DNA from 2 places in the Micromonospora sp. CA-244673 genome. Region 2 is predicted to be linked to the other one. Evidence: riboswitches for the same ligand, from Rfam matches in the RefSeq annotation. Region 2 holds a riboswitch; the other holds the start of a gene.

Region 1 (6,402 bases), 680 kb from region 2:
CAGCACCCGGTAGCGGATGCCGAACAGCGGCAGCACGGCCAACTCGACCGCGATGGCGATCGCCGGGGCGACCGGGTCCAGGGTGGCGATCAGGACGACCGAGAAGAGCAACGCGGCGGCCAGCTTCGCCACCGGGTTGCGCCGGGCCAGCGGCGCGCCCGCCGCCGCGACGGGTTCGACGCCGATCACGACCGGCCTCCGGGCGTCCGGCGCTCCAGGGTGAGGGTCCGGTCTGCGAGCGCGGCCACGAAGTCGGGATCGTGGGTGACCGCGACGACGCCGTGGCCGGCGTCGCGCAGCTCGGCGAAGAGGTCGATGAGTTCCCGCCAGGTCCGCCGGTCCTGGCCGAAGGTGGGCTCGTCGCAGATCAGCAGGCGGGGCGCGGTGGCCAGGGCGGTCGCCACGCTCAGCCGCCGGGCCTCGCCGCCGGAGAGGGTGTACGGGTTGGCCCCGGCCAGCCGGTCCAGGCGCAGCCGCGCCAGCAGGGCGTCCACCGTCGCCGTCACGGCGGGCTCGGGCTGGCCGGTGCGGCGGGGTCCGAGGGCCAGCTCGTCCCGGACGGTGCCGGTGACGAACTGGTGCTCCGGGTCCTGGAAGACCGAGCCGATCCGCCGGGCCAGGGCGGGCGCCCGCCAGCGGTGCGGGGGAGTGCCCGCGTCCCGGCCGGCCAGGGCCGGGGTGGCCGTGACCGTACCGGTGCCGGGGCGGAGCAGCCCGCCGAGCAGCAGGGCCAGGGTGGACTTGCCGGCGCCGTTGGGGCCGAGGACGGCGAGCGCTTCGCCGGCGCGTACCCGAAGGTCGGTGGGGGCCAGCCGGGGCGGCAGGCCGAGCCGGTCGGCGGTGAGCAACACCTCGCCGGGCGGCGTGCTGGCGTGCCGGGGCGGCACGGTGTGGCCGGGCACCCAGACCCCGGCGTCGGCCAGCGCGTCGCCGTACGCGGCGAAGACCGCGTCGGGGCGCCCGTCGGCCCGCACGCCGCCGCCGGGCTCCAGCACGACCACCCGGTCGACCAGCGGCAGCGCCTCGGCGACCCGGTGCTCGACCAGGATCAGGGTGGTGTCGGCGTCGACGGCGTCCGCGACGGCCTGCCGGACGAGGGTGGCGCCGGCCGGGTCGAGATTGGCGGTGGGCTCGTCGAGCAGCAGCAGTCCCGGCCGCAGGGCGAGCGCCCCGGCCAGGGCGAGCCGCTGCTGTTCGCCGCCGGACAGCGCGGCCGTGGGCCGGTCCCGGTGGTAGGGAAAGCCGACGCGGCGCAGCGCCTCGTCCACCCGGGGCCAGATCTCGTCGGCGGGCACCCCCCGGTTCTCCAACCCGAACGCCACGTCGTCGCCGCAGCGGGCCATCACCAGTTGGCTCTCCGGGTCCTGGAAGACGACGCCGACGCGTTCCCGGGCCTTGCGCGGGTCGAGCCCGTCGATCTCGACGGTGCCCTCCTGCTCGCCGGAGTCCTCCGGCAGCAACCCGGCCAGCGCCGCCAGCAGCGTGCTCTTACCGGCCCCGGAAGCCCCGAGCAGCAACACCCGCTCGCCAACCTCGACGCGCAGGTCCACCCCGCGCACGGCCCAGCCCTTCCGCCCGGCGTGCCGCCACCCGAACCCCCGCAGGCTCACGGCTCCCACCGCGCCACCTCCCTCCGGCCCTTCCGGCCCCAGCTTGGTTGATCAAGGAGTTCGCGTCTGGAAAACCGCCTCGGCCGACGCAAACTCCTTGATCAACGCGGTCGGCGGGGGCGGTCAGACGGCGGCGCGTTCGCGGCCGGCGGGGAAGCGGTCAAGGACACCCGTGTTGGCCAGGGCCCGGGTGAGGGCGACGCTGCCCAGTCCGGCCACCACCAGCGAACTGGCGGCGGTCAGCAGGATGTAGGGCAGGCGGAAGCTGCCCCACGCGGTGCCCGGGTACCAGACGAAGACGTCGTAGATCGCCGCCGCGAGACCGGCCAGCGTCGCGGCGAGCAGCGCCACGGGCAGCCGGTAGCTGCGGTACGCGAAGAGCGCGAAAGCCAGCTCGGCGGCGGCCGCCTCCAGCGGGCCCTGCACGACGATCGTCCAGCCCCAGCTCGTGCCCAGCGCCACAGAGACCAGCGCGGCCAGGGTGAGGGTGAAGAGCGCCGCGCCCGGCTTCCGGACGACGAGGGCGCCCAGCACGGCCGGCACCAGCCAGACGCCGTACAGGACGGCGCGACCGGGCAGCGGAACGGCGTCGGCCGGCCCGTTCCAGAGCAGGCCCCAGGCCCAGAAGATGATGCCGAACGCCACCGCGAGCACGGAGGCCACGACGATGTCGATGGTGCGCCACCGGTTGGTGCTGTCCATGGTTGCTCCCAGTTCTGTGAGGCGAACCAGGAGAAGACGCACGCCGCGCCCGGTGGTCACCGGACGGCGGCGCGGCTGGAGGTCGACCGAACTCCCTGCGCTGGCATTACCCAGATCAGGTTCGAGGGTCTGCGGGCACCGGCCCGCACTCTCAGCGCTGTGCGCTCCCCTGTCGGATGTGAAGTTGTCTCGTCGCAGACGCTAGCACCGACCCCGCCGTCGGGCCCAGCAGGGCGATCGCCCGTTAGGGTGGCGGCCATGCGGGTCGAGGCGCGAGGGCTGACGTTCGAGGTACGCACCGGCGGCCCCGAGGGCGGTGAGCCCGTCCTGCTGCTGCACGGCTTCCCGCAGCACTCCGGTGAGTGGGACGAGGTGACCCCCGCGCTGCACGCGGCCGGGCTGCGCACCTACGCGCTCGACCAGCGCGGCTACTCGCCCGGCGCCCGGCCGGCGGACGTCGGGGCGTACCGGATTCCGGAGCTGGTGGCCGACGCGGCCGCCGTGCTGGACGCGCTCGGGGTGACCGCCGCCCACCTGGTCGGCCACGACTGGGGCGCGATCGTGGCGTGGGGACTGGCGGCGGCGCACCCGGAGCGGGTGCGCACGCTGACCGCGGTGTCGGTGCCGCACCCGGCCGCCATGGGGCATGCGCTCGCCACCGACCCGCGGCAGAAGGCCCGCTCCTCCTACATCGCCCTGTTCCGCAAGCCGGGCAAGGCGGAGAAGGTGCTGCTGGCGTTCCGCGCGGCGACCCTGCGCCGGATGCTGTCCGGGGCGGGTGACGCCGACCGGGTGGCCCGCTACGCCGACCCGATGCGCGAGCCGGGCGCGCTGACCGCGGCATTGAACTGGTATCGGGCCATGACCGGGGCGGACATGAAGGCCGTCGGGCCGGTGGGCGTGCCGACCACGTTCGTCTGGAGCGACCGGGACGTGGCGATCGGGCGGACCGCCGCCGACGCGTGCGCGGCCCACGTCACGGGCGACTACCGCTTCGTGGTGCTGCCCGACGTCACCCACTGGATCCCGGACGAGGCGCCCGGCCCGCTGGCCGCGGCGATCCTGGCCCGCGCCGGCCGATGACCGCGAGCCCCGCGCCGGCCCGGCCGCACACCCGCGCGTCGCTCGCCGCCCAGCTCCGCGACCTGGGGGTACGCCCCGGCGGGACCGTTCTCGTGCACGCCTCCCTGCGCCCGTTGGGCTTCCTCTGCGGCGGCCCGGAGGCCGTGCTGCTCGCCCTGCGCGACGTGCTCGGCCCGGCCGGCACGGTGGTGGTGCCCACCCACACGCCGGAGAACAGCGACCCGGCGGGGTGGAGCAACCCGCCGGTGCCGGCGGACTGGTGGCCGGTGATCCGCGACGAGACGCCCGGCTTCGACCCGGCGGTGACACCGAGCCGGTTCATGGGCGCGCTGGCCGAGCTGGTCCGCACCTGGCCGGGGGCGCGGCGCAGCGACCATCCGTTCGTCTCGTTCGCCGCGCTCGGGCCGGCCGCGGCGCGGATCGTCGACGGCCATGCGCGGGCCGACATGCTGGGCGAGGGCTCCCCGCTGGCCCGCCTCTACGATCTCGACGCCGACGTGCTGCTGCTCGGCGTGGACCACGGCAGCAACACGTCCCTGCACCTGGCGGAGTACCGGCAACCGGCGCCGCCCCGGCAGCGCTGCGGCGCGGCCGTGCTGACCGGCGACGGCGGCCGGGAGTGGGTGTGGTGGGACGACGTGGACCTGGACGAGGAGTGTTTCGCCCGGCTCGGCGCCGACCTGGAGGCCACCGGTGCGGTGCGGCTCGGGCCGGTCGGCGACGGGACGGGCCGGTTGATGAGGCAGCGGGTGGCGGTCGACTTCGCGGTCGAGTGGCTGGCCCGACCCCGAGGGACGGAGGAAGCATGACGGTGAGCGCCGAGGCGTACCTGGCGATCGTGACCGAGACGATCGCCCGGGTCGCCGCCGACCAGCGGGAGAACGTGGCCCGGGCGGCCGACCTGATCGCCGCGTCGCTGCGCGCCGACGGGGTGGTGCACGCGTTCGGCACGGGCCACTCGGAGGCCCTCGCCATGGAGATCGCCGGCCGGGCCGGCGGTCTGGTCCCCACCAACCGGATCGCCCTGCGCGATCTGGTGCTGCACGGCGGCGAGCCGGCCGACGTGCTCGGTCCGAAGCTGGAGCGTGAGCCGGCCGTGGCGCACCGCCTCTACGAGCTGGCCCCGGTCCGGCCGCAGGACGTGTTCGTGCTCGCCTCCAACTCCGGGGTGAACGGCGCCATGGTCGAGTTCGCCGCCGTCGTCAAGGAGCGTGGGCACGGGCTGGTGGCGATCACCTCGGCGCAGCACTCGGCCCGGATGACCTCGCGCCACCCGTCCGGGCGCAAGCTCGCCGACTTCGCGGACGTGGTGCTGGACAACGGCGCCCCGTACGGCGACGCCACCCTGCCGCTGCCCGGCGGCGGCGCGGTGGGCGCGGTGTCCTCGATCACTGCCGCGCTGCTGGCCCAGCAGATCGTCGCGGAGGTGGTCGCCCGGCTGCTCGCGGCGGGGGAGCAGCCCCCGGTCTACCTGTCCGCCAACATCACCGGCGGCGACGAGCACAACGCGGAGCTGGAGGCCCGGTACGCGGGCCGGATCCGCCGCGGGTCCTGAACCGGTTTCACGCCCGGCGCGACGGGGCACAGGCGGTACTGCCGGTGGGGAGCCCTCACCGGCAGTAGCGTCTTCCCTGGAGGTAGCGGGTGTCCAAGGAAACCGAGAAGCAGCGCTGGCAGCGCAACTTCGCCGACCTCCTCCAGGAGTTGCGGGTCGCGCAGACCGGGGTGCAGATCCTCTTCGCCTTCCTGCTGACCCTGCCGTTCAGCAACGGTTTCACCCGGACCTCGGAATTCCAGCGGGACGTCTACATCGTCGCCCTGCTGTCCGCCGCCGCGGCCACCGCGATGATCATTTCGCCGGTCGCCTTCCACCGGGCGCTGTTCCGCCAGGGCCGCAAGCCGGAGCTGGTCCGCTTCGCGCACCGGATGGCCACCGGCGGCCTCGCCTTCATGCTGATCTCGATGGTCAGCGCGGTCCTGCTGATCACCGACTTCGTGCTGGACCGCCCGATCGCGTTCCTGCTCAGCGCGCTCACCGGGCTCTGGTTCCTGATGTTCTGGGTGATCCTGCCGTTCGCCCGGCGCGGCTGGGGCGACGAGGACATCGACGACGAGGACGACGATCCGCGGTCGCTGGCCGGCGACTGACCGCGCGGACCTGCCAAATCGGACGTGCGCGCGAGGCTACCCCTGGGTAACACCCGGGGGTAGCGTCGTTTCCGTCGCACGTCGACGCAGCCGGACCGAGGTCTCCAGGAGGCAGCCGTGACCACGACACAGAACAGCCGACCCGACCCCGCCGGACACGGCGGCCCGACCGGGCGGGTGGCGCCGATCGACGACCCGCAGCCACCGGCCGGCGCGGACGGGGCCGGGCCGCTGCCCGCCGAGGCCGGCCAGGTCTCCGAAAAGGAGGCGCGGCAGGTCGCCGAGGCGGCCCGCGAGTCGGCCTGGGACCGGCCCAGCTTCGGCAAGGAACTGTTCCTCGGCCGCTTCCAGCTCGACCTGATCAACCCGTGGCCGCGCCTCGACCCGGCGGAGGCGGCGCGGGCCGACGAGTTCCTCGCCGCGTTCGGGGCGTACCTGGACTCCGAGGTGGACGGTGCGGCCATCGAGCGGGACGCGCGCATCCCCGACGAGGTGTTCCACGGCCTGGCCCGGCTCGGCGCGTTCGGCATGAAGATCGACCGGAAGCACGGCGGCCTCGGGCTGAGCAACCTGCACTACTGCCGGGCGTTGATGCGGGCCGGCTCGGTGAACCCGTCGATCGGCGCGCTGCTCTCCGCGCACCAGTCGATCGGTGTGCCGCAGCCGCTGAAGATGTTCGGCACCCCGGAGCAGAAGGAGCACTTCCTGCCCCGGCTGGCCGCCGGCGAGGTCTCCGCCTTCCTGCTCACCGAGCCGGATGTCGGCTCCGACCCGGCCCGCCTGGCCACCACGGCCGAGCCGACCGAGGACGGCACCGGCTACCGGCTCAACGGGGTGAAGCTGTGGGCCACCAACGGCA
Region 2 (6,402 bases):
GCGACGAACACCGGGCCGGCATGGACCGGCACGCCGCCATGGCGGCGCTGTCCCGGTACGAGCTGGCCGGGCAGGGCGACCAGCGGTTCGGCACCCTGTCCGGCGGCCAGCAGGCACGCTTCCTCGTGCTGCTGCTGGAGCTGTCCGGGGCGACCCTGCTGCTGCTCGACGAGCCGACCGACAACCTCGACCTGGCCTCCGCCGAGGCCCTCGAAGCGGGCCTGGACGCGTTCGCCGGGACGGTCGTCGCGGTCACCCACGACCGGTGGTTCACCCGCTCGTTCGACCGGTTCGTGCTGTTCCGCGGCGACGGCGAGGTGGTGGAGACCCCGGAGCCGGTCTGGGACGTCAGGTGACGCCGGGCGCGGCGGCATAGGGTGGATCTCGTGACTGAGATGACCTACCGCCGGCTCGGCGACTCCGGACTCGTGGTGTCCGTCGTCGGCATCGGCTGCAACAACTTCGGCCGCAAGCTCGACCTCGACGGCACCCGCGCCGTCGTCGACGCTGCGCTCGACGCCGGAATCAACTTCTTCGACACCGCCGACATCTACGGTGAGCCGCAGGGCGGCTCCGAGGAACTCCTCGGGCAGGCGCTCAAGGGGCGCCGGGACGACGTGGTGGTCGCCACCAAGTTCGGCATGGACATGCACGGGCTCAACGGGCCGGACCACGGCGCCCGGGGCGCCCGCCGCTACATCGCCCGGGCGGTCGAGGCCTCGCTGCGCCGCCTCGACACCGACCACATCGACCTCTACCAGATGCACGAGCCCGACCCGGGCACCCCGATCGACGAGACCCTCGCCGCGCTGGACGACCTGGTCACCGCCGGCAAGGTGCGCTACCTCGGCAACTCGAACTTCGCCGGCTGGCAGATCGCCGACGCCGACTGGACCGCCTCCTCCCAGGGCCGCACGCGTTTCATCTCCGCGCAGAACCACTACTCGCTGCTGGAACGGTCCGTCGAGGCCGAGGTGATCCCGGCGTGCGAGCGGTTCGGCCTCGGCATGCTGCCGTTCTTCCCGCTGGCCAACGGCCTGCTCACCGGCAAGTACAAGCGGGACGAGACCCCGCCCGCCGGCAGCCGGCTCTCCGGCGGCGGCCGGTACGCCGAGCGCCTCGCCGCCGCCGACTGGGACACCATCGAGGCCATCGAGGCGTACGCGGCCGAGCGCGGGATCAGCATGCTCCAGGTGGCCATCGGCGGGCTCGCCGCCCGCCCGGCCGTGACCTCGGTGATCGCCGGCGCCACCACGCCCGAGCAGGTACGCGCCAACGCCGAGGCGGGCACCTGGCAGCCCACCGACGAGGACCTCGACACCCTCGACGCGATCCTCTGACCGACCCGCTCGCTGCCCCGGCCCGCCTGCCCGGCCGCCGGGGCAGCATGCTGTCCGCGCCGCGCCGCGCCGCGCCGTCCGCCCCCGGCAGGCGTAACGCCACGGCGTCGCACCACATGCGATGGTCGTCCGGGCGGTGGCCGTCGCGGTGCACGTACACGTCGGGCAGGAGGCGGCACCAGGCTGGGCCCTGCAGCATCGCCCAGGTCAGGAGGCCCTCGGCGACTGCGGCGCTGCCTCGGAACGGTAGGAAGGCCAGCCGGCGGGGAACGTGGGCGGACGAGGGCATCCCGACAGCATGACGTGACCGGGAGATCACGTGCTGTCTCCGTCCTCCACTCGGGACGGTCGGTGGGAAATTCCCCACGTGCCCCTTGGCGGATGCGCGCGCACGTCGTACGGTAGGCCCGCAAGTGACCCACGGGAGCCCGGTGCCACCGGGCTGAGAGGGGGGCTGGAAGCCCCCGACCGTCGAACCTGATCCGGGTAATGCCGGCGCAGGGAGGAGAGTTGCCGTGCCGTCCCTGGGACGACTGCATCTGATCACCGACACCCGGCCGGGGCGGGACCCGCTCGCCGTGCTGCGTGCCGCCCTGCCGGTGGCCCGCGCCGAGCTGGTCGTCCAGGTCCGGGTCGAAGACGACGCCAGCGACCGGGAGGCGTACGAGCTGGCCCGGCGGGTGGTCGGCCTGTGCCGGCCGTACGGGGCGACGTGCCTGGTCAACGACCGGCTGCATGTGGCGCTGGCGGTCGACGCCGACGGCGGGCACGTCGGCGCGGAGGACCTGCCCGTAGCGGCCGCCCGCCGGGTGCTCGGCGCCGGCGCCGTGCTCGGCGCGACCGCACGGGAGCCGGGCGGCGCCGTCGCGGCGGTCGCCGCCGGGGCGAGCTACCTGGGCGTGGGCCCCTGCCACGCCACCACCACCAAGTCGGGCCTCCCCGATCCGATCGGCCCCGCCGGGCTGCGCGCGGTGGCCGGTGCCGTGGACGTGCCGGTGATCGCGATCGGCGGGGTGACCGCCGCGTCGGTGCCGGCGCTGCGAGCCGCTGGGGCGTACGGGGTGGCGGTGGTGGGTGCGCTGTCCGCCAGCCCCGATCCCGCCCGCACGACCGCCGAGCTGATCGCGGCGCTGACGTGCTGACCCGACCGGACGTCGCCATCGTGGGGGCGGGACCGGTCGGGCTGGCGATCGCGTGGCGGTGCGCCTCCCGCGGGCTGCGCGTGACCGTCCACGATCCCGCTCCCGGCTCCGGGGCCTCGCACGTCGCCGCCGGGATGCTCTCCCCGGTCGCCGAGGCCTACTTCGGCGAGCACGAGCTGACCGGCCTGCTCGCCGAGTCCGCCGCCCGCTGGCCCGGCTTCGCCGCCGACCTGGCCGAGGCGGCCGGCGCCGACGTCGGGTACCGGGCCGACGGCACCCTGGTGGTCGGGCTCACCGCGGACGACCTGGCCGAGGCGCGGCGGCTCTGGTCGTACCAGCGGGGGTTGGGACTGCCGATCACGCCGCTGCGCCCCTCGGAGCTGCGCGACCGCGAGCCGGCGCTGGCCCCGCGGGTGCGCGGCGGCGCGGTCGCCCCCGGCGACCACCAGGTCGACCCGCGCCGGCTGGTCCCCGCGCTGCGGGCGGCGGCCGGGCGGGCCGGCGCGGTGCTGAACCCGGCCCGGGTCGGCGCGCTGTCCGAGGTGGACGCCAAGGTCACCGTGGTGGCGGCCGGCTGCGGCGCCGCCGCGCTGACCGGGCTGCCGGTCCGGCCGGTCAAGGGCCAGGTGCTCCGGCTCCGCGCGCCCGGTCGCGGCGCGCCGGACTTCCGGCACGTGATCCGGGGGTACGCCGACGGCGAGTCGATCTATCTGGTGCCCCGGGACAGCGGCGAGGTGGTGGTCGGGGCGACCGTCGAGGAGCGCGCCGACACCGAGGTGACCGCCGGGGCGGTGCTCCGGCTGCTCCGCGCCGCCGTGGACCTGGTGCCGGAGCTGGCCGAGTACGACCTGGTCGAGGCGACCGCGGGGCTGCGCCCCGGCACCCCGGACAACGCGCCGATCATCGGGCGGCTGCCCGGCCGGCCCGGCGTGCTCGTCGCCACCGGGCACCACCGGCACGGCATCGTCCTCACCCCGGTCACCGCCGACCTGGTCACCGAGTGGATCGTCACCGGCGAGCCGGATCCGCTGCTCGCCCCCTTCACCCCGGACCGGTTCGGGAAGGAGCCCAGGTGGAACTGATCGTCAACGGCGCGGGACGGGAGCTGCCCGGCGGCTCGACCGTCGCCGACGTGGTCCGCGCGGTCACCGCCCAGGAGCGCGGCCTCGCGGTCGCGGTGAACGGCGAGGTGGTGCCGCGCGGCGGCTGGTCGGCGACCGTGCTGCGCGCCGGCGACCGGGTCGAGGTGCTCAGCGCCGCCCAGGGCGGGTGAGCCGGATGTCCTTCGAGATCGGCGGGGTCGGCTTCGGCTCCCGGCTCATCCTCGGCACCGGCGGCGCGGCCAACCTGCACGTGCTGGAGCAGGCCATCCGCGCCTCCGGCACCGAACTGGTCACCCTGGCGCTGCGCCGGGTGGACACCGCACCGGCCGCCGCCGGCGGCCTGCTCGACCTGCTGGACCGGTGCGGGGTACGGCTGCTGCCGAACACGGCGGGCTGCTACACCGCGTCCGAGGCGGTGAAGGTGGCCCAGCTGGCCCGGGAGGCGTTCGACACCGACTGGGTGAAGCTGGAGGTGATCGGCGACGAGCGCACGCTGCTGCCCGACGGGGTGGAGCTGCTGCGCGCCGCCGAGGAACTGGTGGCCGACGGGTTCACCGTGCTGCCGTACACGTCAGACGACCCGATCCTGGCCCGGCGGCTGGCCGACGTGGGCTGTGCGGCCGTGATGCCGGCCGGCGCGCCGATCGGCTCCGGGCTGGGGGTGACCAACCCGCACCACATCCGGCTGATCCGGCAGGGCGTGGACGTGCCGGTGATCCTCGACGCGGGGATCGGCACCGCGTCCGACGCCGCGCTCGCCATGGAGCTGGGCTGCGACGCCGTGCTGCTGGCCAGCGCGGTCACCCGGGCCGCCGACCCGGTGGCGATGGCCACCGCCATGCGGCACGCGGTCGAGGCCGGGCGGCTGGCGTACGGGGCCGGCCGGATCGCCCGCCGCTTCCACGCCCTCGCCTCCACCCCCGACGAGGGAAGGCCCGAGCTGTGACGGCGGGCTCCCCGGTCGATCTCAGCACGAGAACGCCGGCCGAAGCGCCGCCCAGCACCGGGATCGCGGTCTGCTCCGCAGCTCTTGGCGCGGAATGGCCCGTGGAGGGGCCGGAACCTTGCACGATCTCCGGCAAGGCCGTGCCGTCGGGCGTGGTTCTGCTGACCGACCGGCGGGTGGCGCGGCGACCTCTGGTCGAGGTCGTGGAGGCGGCCGTGGCCGGGGGAGTGCGCTGGGTGGTGCTGCGGGAGAAGGACCTGTCCCGGGCCGAGCGCGCCGCCCTGGCCACCGAGCTGCGCGCGATCCTCGCCGAGGCCGGCGGCACCCTGGTCGTGGCCGGGCCCGACCCGCTCGGCGGGGACGCCGTCCACCTGCCGGCCGCCGGCCCGTACCCGCCGCCGGCCGCCGGGCTGGTCGGCCGTTCCTGCCACGACGCCACGGAGCTGGCCCGGCTCACGACGGAGGACTACGCGACCCTGTCGCCGGTCTTCCCGACGAGGACCAAACCCGGCTACGGCCCACCCCTGCACCCCGACGGGCTGCGCGAGCTGATCGCGGCCAGCCCCGTGCCGGTGCTCGCGCTCGGCGGCATCGAGACCCCGGAACAGCTGGCGGCCTGCGTCGCGGCGGGAGTGGCCGGGGTGGCCGTGCTCGGCGCCCTGATGCGCGCCGAGGACCCCACCGAGGTCGCCGCCACGCTGACGGCGGCCCACCAGCCCTCAACCGCAACCAGGAAAAAGCCATGACGCCGAAAACACTCCTCACGATCGCCGGATCCGATTCGGGCGGCGGCGCCGGCATCCAGGCCGACCTCAAGGTCTTCGCCGCCCTCGGCGCCTACGGCACCAGCGTGATCACCGCGGTCACCGCGCAGAACACGCGGGGCGTGGACGCCGTGCTGCCCCTGCCCCCGCAGACCGTGCGCGACCAGCTCGACAGCGTGCTCGGCGACTTCGACGTACGGGCCGTGAAGACCGGCATGCTCGGCACCCCCGCAGTCGCCGAAGCGGTGGCCGAGGCGGCGAAGGCGGGCCGGCTGCCCCATCTGGTCGTCGACCCGGTGCTGGTCGCCACCAGCGGGCACCGGCTCGGCGTGGCGCCGGCGGTCGAGCGGCTGCTCCCGTACGCCGAGGTGGCGACGCCGAACTGCGCGGAGGCCGCGGCCCTCACCGGGCGCCCGGTGACCACGGTCGAGGAGATGGTCGCGGCGGCCGAGGCGCTGGCGGCCGCCGGCCCGGCGTACGTGGTGGTGACCGGCGGCGACGTGGACGCGGCCGGCGAGTCGGTGGACGTGCTGGCCGGCGGCGGCGCGACCACGCTGCTGCGCGCGCCCCGGGTGCCGACCCGGCACAACCACGGCACCGGCTGCTCGTTCTCGGCGGCGATCGCCGTCCGGCTGGCGGCGGGCGACCCGGTGCCGGTCGCGGTGGCCGCCGCCAAGGAGTACGTGACCCGCGCGCTGACCGGCGCGCGGCACTGGGAGATGGGGGCGGGACGCGGCCCGCTGGACCACTTCGGCTGGTCCGCTTGAGCGACAGGGAGGCTGTCATGCACGCACGTCGCAAGGTCTGGGTCGAGGGATCCCGCCCGGACATCCGGGTGCCGTTCGCCGAGGTCGAGTTGACCGGGGACAACCCGCCGGTCCGGCTCTACGACACGTCCGGTCCCGGCTCGGAGCCGGAGGTGGGGCTGCCGCCGCTGCGCGGGCCGTGGATCGCGGCGCGCGGGGACGTCGCCCCGGTGCGCGGCGCCGGCACCCCGCTGGCCGGCGTGGACGGTCGCCGGCCCACGCAGCTCGCGTACGCCCGGGCCGGGACCGTCACGCCGGAGATGGAGTTCGTGGCGATCCGGGAGGGGGTCGCGCCGGAATT

The links. Region 2 has a riboswitch for thiamine pyrophosphate ahead of thiE (thiamine phosphate synthase). Riboswitches for the same ligand answer to the same signal wherever they lie in the genome.
Region 1: it holds a riboswitch for thiamine pyrophosphate, as region 2 does, so the genes downstream of both, ACQP12_RS26385 (ECF transporter S component) here and thiE (thiamine phosphate synthase) in region 2, are expected to answer to the same signal.

Annotation. Positions count from the first base shown of each region.
Region 1 is NZ_CP192019.1:5,771,875-5,778,276, reverse strand. It holds gene ACQP12_RS26395 (energy-coupling factor transporter transmembrane component T family protein) at 1-189, opposite strand, end outside; gene ACQP12_RS26390 (ABC transporter ATP-binding protein) at 186-1,619, opposite strand; gene ACQP12_RS26385 (ECF transporter S component) at 1,734-2,312, opposite strand; TPP riboswitch at 2,387-2,493, opposite strand; gene ACQP12_RS26380 (alpha/beta fold hydrolase) at 2,571-3,395, shown strand; gene ACQP12_RS26375 (aminoglycoside N(3)-acetyltransferase) at 3,392-4,204, shown strand; gene ACQP12_RS26370 (sugar isomerase domain-containing protein) at 4,201-4,950, shown strand; gene ACQP12_RS26365 (DUF6328 family protein) at 5,040-5,543, shown strand; gene ACQP12_RS26360 (acyl-CoA dehydrogenase family protein) at 5,661-6,402, shown strand, end outside.
Region 2 is NZ_CP192019.1:6,455,658-6,462,059, reverse strand. It holds gene ACQP12_RS29610 (ABC-F family ATP-binding cassette domain-containing protein) at 1-356, shown strand, start outside; gene ACQP12_RS29605 (aldo/keto reductase) at 378-1,340, shown strand; TPP riboswitch at 1,751-1,861, shown strand; gene thiE (thiamine phosphate synthase) at 1,856-2,482, shown strand; gene thiO (glycine oxidase ThiO) at 2,476-3,564, shown strand; gene thiS (sulfur carrier protein ThiS) at 3,555-3,755, shown strand; gene ACQP12_RS29585 (thiazole synthase) at 3,752-4,531, shown strand; gene ACQP12_RS29580 (thiamine phosphate synthase) at 4,672-5,277, shown strand; gene thiD (bifunctional hydroxymethylpyrimidine kinase/phosphomethylpyrimidine kinase) at 5,274-6,062, shown strand; gene thiC (phosphomethylpyrimidine synthase ThiC) at 6,080-6,402, shown strand, end outside.